3 regions of the Priestia sp. J2 genome follow, and region 2 is predicted to be linked to each of the others. Evidence: riboswitches for the same ligand, from Rfam matches in the RefSeq annotation. Region 2 holds a riboswitch; each other region holds the start of a gene.
What was found. A riboswitch is a leader RNA that binds a small molecule or an ion and turns the genes downstream of it on or off. The one in region 2 is predicted to bind ZMP and ZTP.
Positions count from the first base shown of each region.

Region 1: another riboswitch for ZMP and ZTP. It lies ahead of LJY09_RS11950 (phosphoglycerate dehydrogenase); the one in region 2 lies ahead of LJY09_RS27020 (phosphoribosylaminoimidazolecarboxamide formyltransferase).
Region 3: another riboswitch for ZMP and ZTP. It lies ahead of LJY09_RS04120 (glutamate/serine transporter AimA); the one in region 2 lies ahead of LJY09_RS27020 (phosphoribosylaminoimidazolecarboxamide formyltransferase).

Region 1 covers NZ_CP086208.1:2,385,412-2,388,693, reverse strand. The annotation lists gene LJY09_RS11955 (hypothetical protein) at 1-294, opposite strand, end outside; gene LJY09_RS11950 (phosphoglycerate dehydrogenase) at 419-1,618, opposite strand; ZMP/ZTP riboswitch at 1,787-1,865, opposite strand; gene htpG (molecular chaperone HtpG) at 2,074-3,282, shown strand, end outside.
Region 2 covers NZ_CP086209.1:142,112-145,393, forward strand. The annotation lists gene LJY09_RS27015 (ketoacyl-ACP synthase III) at 1-902, opposite strand, end outside; ZMP/ZTP riboswitch at 1,180-1,258, shown strand; gene LJY09_RS27020 (phosphoribosylaminoimidazolecarboxamide formyltransferase) at 1,307-2,473, shown strand; gene LJY09_RS27025 (DUF2178 domain-containing protein) at 2,597-2,947, opposite strand; gene LJY09_RS27030 (helix-turn-helix transcriptional regulator) at 2,949-3,176, opposite strand.
Region 3 covers NZ_CP086208.1:785,652-788,933, reverse strand. The annotation lists gene LJY09_RS04120 (glutamate/serine transporter AimA) at 1-1,423, opposite strand, end outside; ZMP/ZTP riboswitch at 1,479-1,557, opposite strand; gene LJY09_RS04115 (cupin domain-containing protein) at 1,944-2,543, shown strand; gene LJY09_RS04110 (DUF3311 domain-containing protein) at 2,899-3,102, shown strand; gene LJY09_RS04105 (sodium:solute symporter family protein) at 3,102-3,282, shown strand, end outside.

The DNA of each region.
Region 1 (3,282 bases), on a different replicon from region 2:
GATCCATAGTCCTTCCGTAATACACACATCTGCTAGTTTGTTAATAGATTGAGCCGTCCAGTTTAAGCCGGCTGAAGAAACGGTTATTGTCAGTAAATCATTTTTTATAGCTAGAATAACTTGACACACATGGGTATAGGCATCAACTTTCTTTTGGATAAATGCTTTGCGAAGCTCTTGCTTGTATTGCTCTTTCGACATCGCTATAGCTACGACAGACGTAATGAATGTTCCTGCCAGCGCGATGAGCGACCCTATCAAAATTCCTATCATTTCTTCTGACAAAACGTTCACCTCTTTAAAGATATTTCTATATGCTATGGGACTGAAGGAAATGATATGAGGATAAATACCATGTAAAAACAGCCCTAACTTAGAAAAGTTAGGGCTGAAACACTAAAATATGATGGTAACCAAATTAGATAATACGACTTGTAATGATTCCTTCAATTTGACCAATTTTTTCTTCTAGCTCAGGCACAATCTCGTCACTTACTTGATTGTCAATATCGATCATTGTATATGCATATTCACCGCGGCTTCTGTTCACCATATCTGCGATGTTTAAATTGTAGTTTGAGAATACTTGCGTAAGCTGTCCTACCATATTCGGTACGTTGTGATGGAAAGCAGCTACGCGTTTTTTCCCAGTGTAAGGTAGAGATGCATTCGGGAAGTTCACTGAATTTTTAACGTTTCCTGTTTCTAAGAAATTTTTCACTTGACGTGCTGCCATTACCGCACAGTTTTCTTCTGATTCTTGAGTTGATGCCCCTAAATGAGGAATTGGCACAACATTTTTCATGTTCAAGACATTTTGATTTGGGAAATCTGTAATATATCGACCAACTTTTCCACTTTCAAGAGCAGCTTTCATATCTTCTTCGTTTACAAGCTCACCGCGTGAGAAGTTCAAAATATGAACATCAGGTTTCATGATGCTAAACGTTTCTTTATTGAAAACACCTTTTGTGTCGTCCGTTAATGGAACGTGAACCGTAATATAGTCAGATGCTGCAAATAGTTCTTCTAGAGACATTGCACGCTGTACGTTGCGAGACAAATTCCAAGCTGTATTAACAGAAATGAATGGATCAAAACCAATTACGTCCATATCTAAATCAAGCGCGTCGTTTGCTACAAGAGCACCAATTGCACCTAAACCAATAACGCCTAATGTTTTACCTTTGATTTCTTTTCCAACAAACTGTTTTTTACCTGCTTCAACTAACTTAGGAATTTGATCACCTTGGCCGTCTAATCCTTTTGTCCATTCAACTCCAGCAAATAAGTTACGAGAAGAAGCCATAATTGTAGTTAAAACCATTTCTTTTACTGCGTTTGCATTAGCTCCTGGCGTATTAAATACAACGATACCTTGCTCTGTGCAAGCGTCCACCGGTATATTATTAACCCCTGCTCCAGCTCGTGCAATAGCTTTTAAATTTTGGTCAAATGCCATGCTGTGCATGTTAAAGCTACGCACGACAATCGCATCTGGATTTTCGCTGTCGTTGTCAATTTGATAACCTTCTTGATTAAAAACATTTAGACCTTTTTGTGCAATGTTGTTTAATGTTTTGATTGTTTGTACTTTTTCTAATGTTAATGTGCTCATTTTGTACTCTCCTCTGATTATCATCGTAGTTTTACATGTTTTTACCTTTGGATAAAGGAACTTCATTTTTAATTTTTTTAAAAGTCTGGTTTTTTAGCCTACATGTCTGATAACTTCTATATCCTCTCCCCCTAAACAGAAAGAGGTAAGAGATATGTATTAATCCCTTACCTCTGCCCAGGCGAACGGCTACGTCACTATATGCTTCCTCACGGTTATCCGCGTTTCGCCAGTCACATATAGTCTTTGAAATTAAGTATATTCTAGCAAACTCTTTCAGAACGTTCAACCTTTTTTTAAAAGTTTGCTTTTTTCAGTCTAATTTTTAATCTCTTTAGTGAATCTCCTAATATATTGACAAATATCCTAATACATGTTAAATAAAAAGAGTGATTAGCACTCTATCCACTCAAGTGCTAATTATTTTATAAGCCCTATTGAAAGGAGAACTTCTTATGTCAAAAAAAGAATTCAAAGCCGAATCAAAGCGATTATTAGAGATGATGATTAATTCCATCTATTCTCAAAAAGAAGTATTTTTGAGAGAACTTCTATCAAATTCAAGCGATGCAATCGATAAAATTTATTACAAAGCCTTAACAGACGACTCCTTGCGTTTTAACAAAGAAAGCTATTACATAAAAGTAATACCAGATAAAACTAACCGTACCTTAACCATTACGGATACTGGGATTGGCATGACGCAAGAAGAGCTTGAAAGTAGCTTGGGCACAATTGCGCGAAGCGGTTCCCTTGCGTTTAAAAATGAAAATGAAACAAAGGACGGACACACGATTATCGGCCAATTCGGCGTTGGGTTTTACGCAGCGTTTATGGTGGCAGATGTCGTAACGGTGATTAGTAAAGCGTTAGGCAGCAATGAAGCCTATAAATGGGAATCTACTGGTGCTGATGGTTATACAATCGAACCTTGCGAAAAAGAAACGGTTGGAACTCAAATCATTTTAAAAATCAAAGAAAATACAGAAGATGAAACATATGATGAGTATCTAGAAGAGTATCGTTTAAAAGAGATCATTAAAAAGTATTCAGACTTTATCCGCTACCCGATTAAAATGGACATAACGGAAAAACGTCCTAAAGAAGGTTCTGATAACGAGCTAGAAGATTATACAGAAGAGCAAGTTATCAACAGTATGGTACCGATCTGGAAGAAAAATAAAAATGAATTGACTTCAGAAGACTATGAGCAATTTTATTCAGAAAAGCGCTACGGGTTTGATAAACCGCTCACTCACCTTCACATTAATGTAGATGGAACGATTCGCTACAATGCTATTTTATTTATTCCAGAAAATAGTCCGTTTGATTACTACTCAAAAGAATTTGAAAAAGGACTTGAACTGTATTCAAACGGCGTATTAATTATGAATAAATGCGCAGATCTTCTTCCAGACTACTTTAGCTTCGTGAAAGGTATGGTAGATTCTGAAGATTTATCTCTTAATATTTCGCGTGAAATCTTACAGCAAGATCGCCAGCTTCAGCTGATTGCCAAAAACATCGGCAAGAAAATCAAAAATGAATTAAAAAGTTTGCTTAAAAACGAACGTGAAAAGTACGAGAAGTTTTATGAATCATTTGGCCGTCAGCTAAAATACGGCGTTTACAGTGACTTTGGCAGCAACAAAGATGTATTAAAA
Region 2 (3,282 bases):
TTTAATTTCCCTTCGTTTATCCCTATTTGTAGTGCTAGAGGAATGGAAACGGAAGAAGTGTTTCCCATGTACTCGACACTAGTTAATGTCTTCTCAACCGGAAACTCTGATCTTTCACATATAGACTCAACCATTCGTAAATTGGCACTGTGTGGAACGAACCAATTTACTTCACTCTTTTGTAGATTTGCTTGTCCTAGCAATTCAGCCATACCTAAAGGAATTGTTCGAGATGCCCACTTATATACTTCTCTTCCGTTTTGCACCATCTTGCCACTCGAACTCAAAGGTTGTCCATGCATGGTAGTAGATATATTGGTGCGGTATACATGTTTACCTCCCTTTCCATTTGTACCAATATGCGTAGCAATAAAACTTGGGCGCTCTGCATCACTTTCGACCAAAACAGCTGCAGCTCCATCTCCAAATAGAACACAGGTAGTGCGATCTGTATAATCTGTAACCTTTGTTAACGTTTCTGCAGTTACGACTAAGACTTTATCATGAAGTCCAGATGTAATAAAGGCGTTTGCCATGTGTAATCCGTATGTAAAGCCCGCACAGGTAGCATTAAAGTCTAGCGCCCCAGTTGTAGGAATATCAAAGTAATCTTGTATTTGGGCTGCTACACTTGGAAATGCATAGTCGGGTGTTGTAGTTGAGACAACGATACACCCTATATCCTTTAACTCTTTTTGATACTGCTCTACTAAGTTTTCAATTGCTTTAATAGCTAGGTCAGAAGAATATTCATTTTCATCGGCAATTCTTCTTTCCCTCATGCCAGTTCGTTTCACGATCCATTCGTCGTTAGTATCTACAATTCGTTCTAAATCGTCATTTGTAAGTCTTTTTTCTGGTACGTATGTACCTATTGCTGTAATACGTGCAGTTGATTTCATTATATTCACCCTTCTTTATTACTAAGATATATAAATAGATATTAGTACTAGGTACTAATAAAGTCAATGAAATTATATGAAAAAAATGTAAATTTGGTTTATTTAGATCTAATAATAAAAATAAAAACCCTTTAAAACTATTGATTTTAAAGGGTTTTTGCTTATTATAATACCTGTTGTGTAAATTAAATTTGTGTATGATATATAATTAAAAAAGAAAAATTTGGATAAAGGTATTGTTAAAATTACTTTTATTATGTAAAATTTTCTTATAAAACAGACTATGTGTTACTGGCGTAAACATGGAGAACCATGAGGAAGCACATAGATAACGGCCGTACGCCTGGGCAAAGTATTTGAACATGAGTTCAAATACTTTTTTTATTTGGAAAGGAGATTTTCAAGTGAAAGAAATTGGTTTACGATACGGGATGAATCCAAATCAAAGTAAAGCTAACGTTCAGAATGCTGAGAACACGCCTATTAAAATCTTAAATGGAGAAGCGAGTTATATTAACTTTCTAGATGCATTAAACGCTTTTCAACTGGTTCGGGAGCTTCGACAGGCTACTGATCAACCTGCAGCTGCATCTTTTAAACACGTAAGTCCAGCAGGTGCAGCTGTGTACTCTCCACTAAATGAGACACTTACTGAATCCTATTTTGTTGAAGGCCTAGACCTGTCTCCTTTAGCGATTGCTTATGCAAGAGCGCGTGGGACAGATAGGATGTCTTCATTTGGAGATTGTGCTGCTTTTAGTGATGAAGTAGATGTAACTGTAGCTACTCTCCTCAAAACAGAGGTTTCTGATATGATTGTTGCACCAAGCTACACCCAAGAAGCATTAGAGATTTTGAAACAGAAAAAGAAAGGAAAATATCTAATTTTAGAGATTGACCCAAACCATGTGCCTGATCCAATTGAAAAAAGAACGGTATTTGGCATTACTCTAGAACAACAAAGAAATGATATACAGATTGGAAAGGAAGTTTTTAATCATATTGTTACGACTCAATCTGATATTCCTGATCATGCAAAGAGGGACCTTCTTGTCGCTCTTATTACATTAAAATATACACAATCAAACTCTATTTGTTTCGCCTTAGATGGCCAAACAATTGGGATTGGTGCCGGGCAGCAGTCCCGTATTCATTGTACGAGGTTGGCAGCTGAAAAAGCTGATAAATGGTGGTTAAGACAACATCCAAGAGCACTTAATATGAAGTTTAGAGAAGGCATTTCTCGTGTAGAAGTGAATAATGCAATTGATGGATGGTTGCATGATGATATTACTGAAGTAGAAAATGAACAATGGAAACAGTGTTTTAAAGAGATCCCTGCTAGGCTAAGTAAAAGTGAAAAACAAGAATGGTTAAAAAGATTAAAAGACGTTTCTTATGCATCTGATGCCTTTTTACCGTTTCGTGACAATATAGATCGTGCGGCTCAGAGTGGTGTTAAATATGTGGTTCAAACAGGCAATTCTTTACGAGATGAACAGGTTACAGAGGCAGCAAATGAATATGGAATGATCATGGCACATTCAGGTATACGTATATTTCACCATTAAGCTATGAATTAATATATAATCAAACCAAAAGAGCCAAGATCTCATAAAGGGACGGGCTCTTTTATACTGTTTCCGATAAGGCACAATATGTTAACTAATTCTGAATATCGTGTACAAAGTTCTTTAGTTTAAGAAATCCTTTTTATATCTAACAGCAAGATATATACCTGCAGCAAGGAATGCGAGGGAATATTTAAATAAGAAGAAAATTTGCCACATATAATCTTTTGGGAAAATGAGGTCGCATAAAATGATTCCACACAACATAATAAGGGCACTTTTTAAATTTATTTGGTTCGTTCTTTCGTCAGATACACTCATACCCAATTTTTTTTGAAATACGTATACCAAAATTATTGCGACTATAAGCGATAAAAGTCCAATACCAATCAGCATATTCCAGTTACTATTCGATTGTTCTGTCCAGGCTTTCAAAGGATTGAAAATGGCCTTTTCTATTTTGTCAGTTACCATTTCAGTCACTTCCTCTCACATAATTAAAAATATCGTTAACATCTACATCGAAAAAATTAGCTATTCGAAAAGCTAAAACGAGAGAAGGAGAATAATTATTTTTCTCCATCACATATATGGTTTGTTTGGACACCCCTACAGCGTCAGCCAATTCTTTTTGAGACATTCTTTTTAAAACTCGGTGCTCATACACTTTATTTTCAACGTAGTCACCATTTTTTTCTTTCAATGTAATCACCTTCCTTTTTTTGACTACAAATAAATAATACAACAAACTTATATAAAGGTAAAGTAAACTTATACAAAAGATAAATATTATTATACAATTTATGATA
Region 3 (3,282 bases), on a different replicon from region 2:
AGGAAATAAAAATCATGCACGCTAAATAGATAAGCATCCAAGCCCCGGTTAAAAATTCTTTTTTAAAGCCCACCCATTTATTTTTCGCTTGGTAATAAAAATAAACTGGCAGGCCAATTGCCATAATAAAAATCACTTCACCTGTAAGTGGCCACCTTGCCCAGTAAAGCGTCAAAGAAGCAAAAACGAAGCCGCATGGCGCAATAACTGATGCCCCTTTTAAATAAAATGGACGGTAAAAGTGTGAAGCCGTTTTTCTTAATGTTATAAGCGCTACAGGGCCCATAATATAAGAGATAAGCGTCGCTACTGAGATCACTTCTGCTAAGACACCCCATCCTCTAAATAAAAAGAGAAACAAAAAGCAGGCTGCTAAATTTAGCCACATAGCTGGGCGCGGGACATTGTAAAGTGGATGAAGAGTACCAAATATCTTTGGCAAATATCCATTTTGCTGCATCCCGTATAACATTCTAGAAGTCGTTGCCGTATATGTAGCACCTGTGCCGGAAGGAGAAACAAATGCATCTGCGTATAACACAATTGTTAGCCAGTTAATTCCAAGCGCAATCGCTAAATCAGCAAAAGGAGAATTAAAATTCAAATGATTCCATCCATCCGCAATTGATGACGGACTTACTGCTCCGATAAAAACAATTTGTAATATAATGTATACAATTCCAGCAATAAAAATTGAACCAATTACAGCTACCGGAATCGATTTATTAGGTGATTTTGCTTCTCCTGCCATATTTACAGGACTTTGAAACCCATTAAATGCAAACACGATACCTGATGTTGCCACTGCCGTTAAAACACTCGCCCATCCGTAAGGTGCTACCCCATGCTCACTTGAAAAGTTCCCGCTATGAAAACCAGCAAAAAATAAAGCCCCTGCCGTTAAACCAGGAATAATTAATTTAACAATCGTAATAAATGAGTTTGCTTTAGCAAAGAGATTTACCGTCCAATAGTTCACAAAAAAGTAAATGAATAATAACAGAGACGCAACTGCCAACCCCTTGGACGTTAAAATGCCATTGTCTACTAATTCATGAGTCCAGCGAGCCCATTTCCACGGCCAAGTACTCATATATTGCACAGATGCAATAGCCTCCACTGTTATCGTTGAAGCGATTGAAATCCAGTTAGCCCAAGCAGCCAAAAATCCAATAAATGATCCGTGTGAATACTGAGGATATTTAACCATCCCCCCTGCTTGCGGAAACATCGCGCCCAGTTCAGCGTACGATAGGGCAATGGTCAAAATAACTACCATTCCAATAACCCATGAAAAAATAGCCGCGGGTCCTGCAATTTGAGCTGCTTTCCATGCTCCAAACAGCCATCCTGAACCGATAATCGAACCTATGCCTGTCATGGTTAAAGCAAATGTTCCCATCTTCCTTTGCATATTGCTCATCCAAATCTACTCCTCTTCCCTAGGAAAATAAAAAAACACTTGCGAAATTTTCTCAAGTGTTTGCCCAGGCGCGCGGCTTATACGCTATATGCTCCCCCATGGTCATCCATGTTGCGCCAGTCACATATAGGAATATATTTTTTATCAGTATATAACATTCATTACTATTACTCAATACACAAAAATGTTTACATTACTTTTACAAAAGTAATTAATTATTCGTAAAATTCCGAATAAATCTTCTTAAAATCTCTTCCTAATTACAAAAAACAACTAAAACTCTAACCTTGCTTATTATTTGATTCTTTTACTTAACGAGCATATCACCTTCTAAAAATTATATTAATATATATTATTCATTTACAAAATACGAATTAACATCTATATATCCATAGAATTCTTGCACTAGCCCCTTTACTTATATACAATATGAAGAAAAGATACTAAAGTAAACTGCCCACCACTTAGCTACGCTTGAAGTGGGAGACTTCTTTTGGGAAAACGTTAACACCTACATATCATGCACTTCGCAACGAATGAAGTACTTCGAGCAAACTTCTCTGTTTACGCAAGCAAAAAACAGGGAAAATTACGAAAAAAGATTGTTAGAGGGATGCTTATGAATTATGCAAATGTAAAAGTTCTTTATTTTGATGACGACGGAACCATTCCAAATCACCCTCGTCTTCCAGTTTTGTTGTATGAACACGTATTTATTAGTAAGAAAGAGAAAGTAGAGAGCATTTTTAATTCTCACAACTGGAAAAACAGCTGGGTAGGCGGCATATATGATTTTCACCATTACCACAGCAATTCTCATGAAGCACTAGGTGTAATTAGCGGATCTGCACGCTTAAAACTAGGTGGACATATGGGAGAAAATATCGTGGTGCATGCTGGGGATGTACTCGTACTCCCTGCAGGTACAGGACATATGCGTCTGCAGTCAACTGCTGATTTTAAAGTGGTTGGAGCTTATCCAGAGGGCATGGATTACAACTTACGAACAGGAAAACAAACTGATCGCCCTCACGTATTTGATGAAATTGCACAAGTACCTATTCCTACAACAGATCCTGTTTATGGCGACAAAGGACCATTGACAGAGTGGTGGAACTAGACAAGCACTTATTGTCTAGTTTTTTTATTTGCTTGTTTTTATAGCTTCCATAAATCTATATTTGAACATACAAATTCTTTTTCTTTAATGCAATAGCAATATACTTTATCTCATCGAGAAAACTACCTTTCTTCTTTTCCGTTCTTTTTTTGTTTCAAAGGCAACTGCGCTTAGGTTCTCCCCTGCTTTTTCTTCCCTAATCATTTCAAATATCTTCTTCTCATACCCTTTTTTTGTTTTTCTAAAAAAATTTTCGTAATTTATAACGAAATTTTCAAAAAACTTATTGCTTTACTATGTCAGACTTGCTATCATAGTGAACATTGTTAGATAAATTTTAGAGGAGGAGTAAAAATTGAACAGAAAATTCATAATATTTATTTTATTCATCATTCCGTTTATTGCTCAATTCGCTTTTTTACCTTTTGTAAATAACATTCATCCAATTATTTTTGGATTACCTCTTTTGCATTTATGGTTATTTTTATGGGTCTTCTTAACGCCTGTGTGTACATTTATCATTTATCGTTTACAAAAATCTTGGGGGGACATTGAATAATGCAAGGAAATTTAACCGCACTTTTAATCACATCAGCAATTGTTCTTGTCGTTATCGCCATTGGCTTTATAGCAGGACGTGACAAATCATCTAGAAGCTCCGTTGAAGAGTGGGCTGTAGGGGGAAGACGTTTTGGAAGCCTGCTCGTCTGGCTTTTAGTAGGAGCAGATTTATATACTG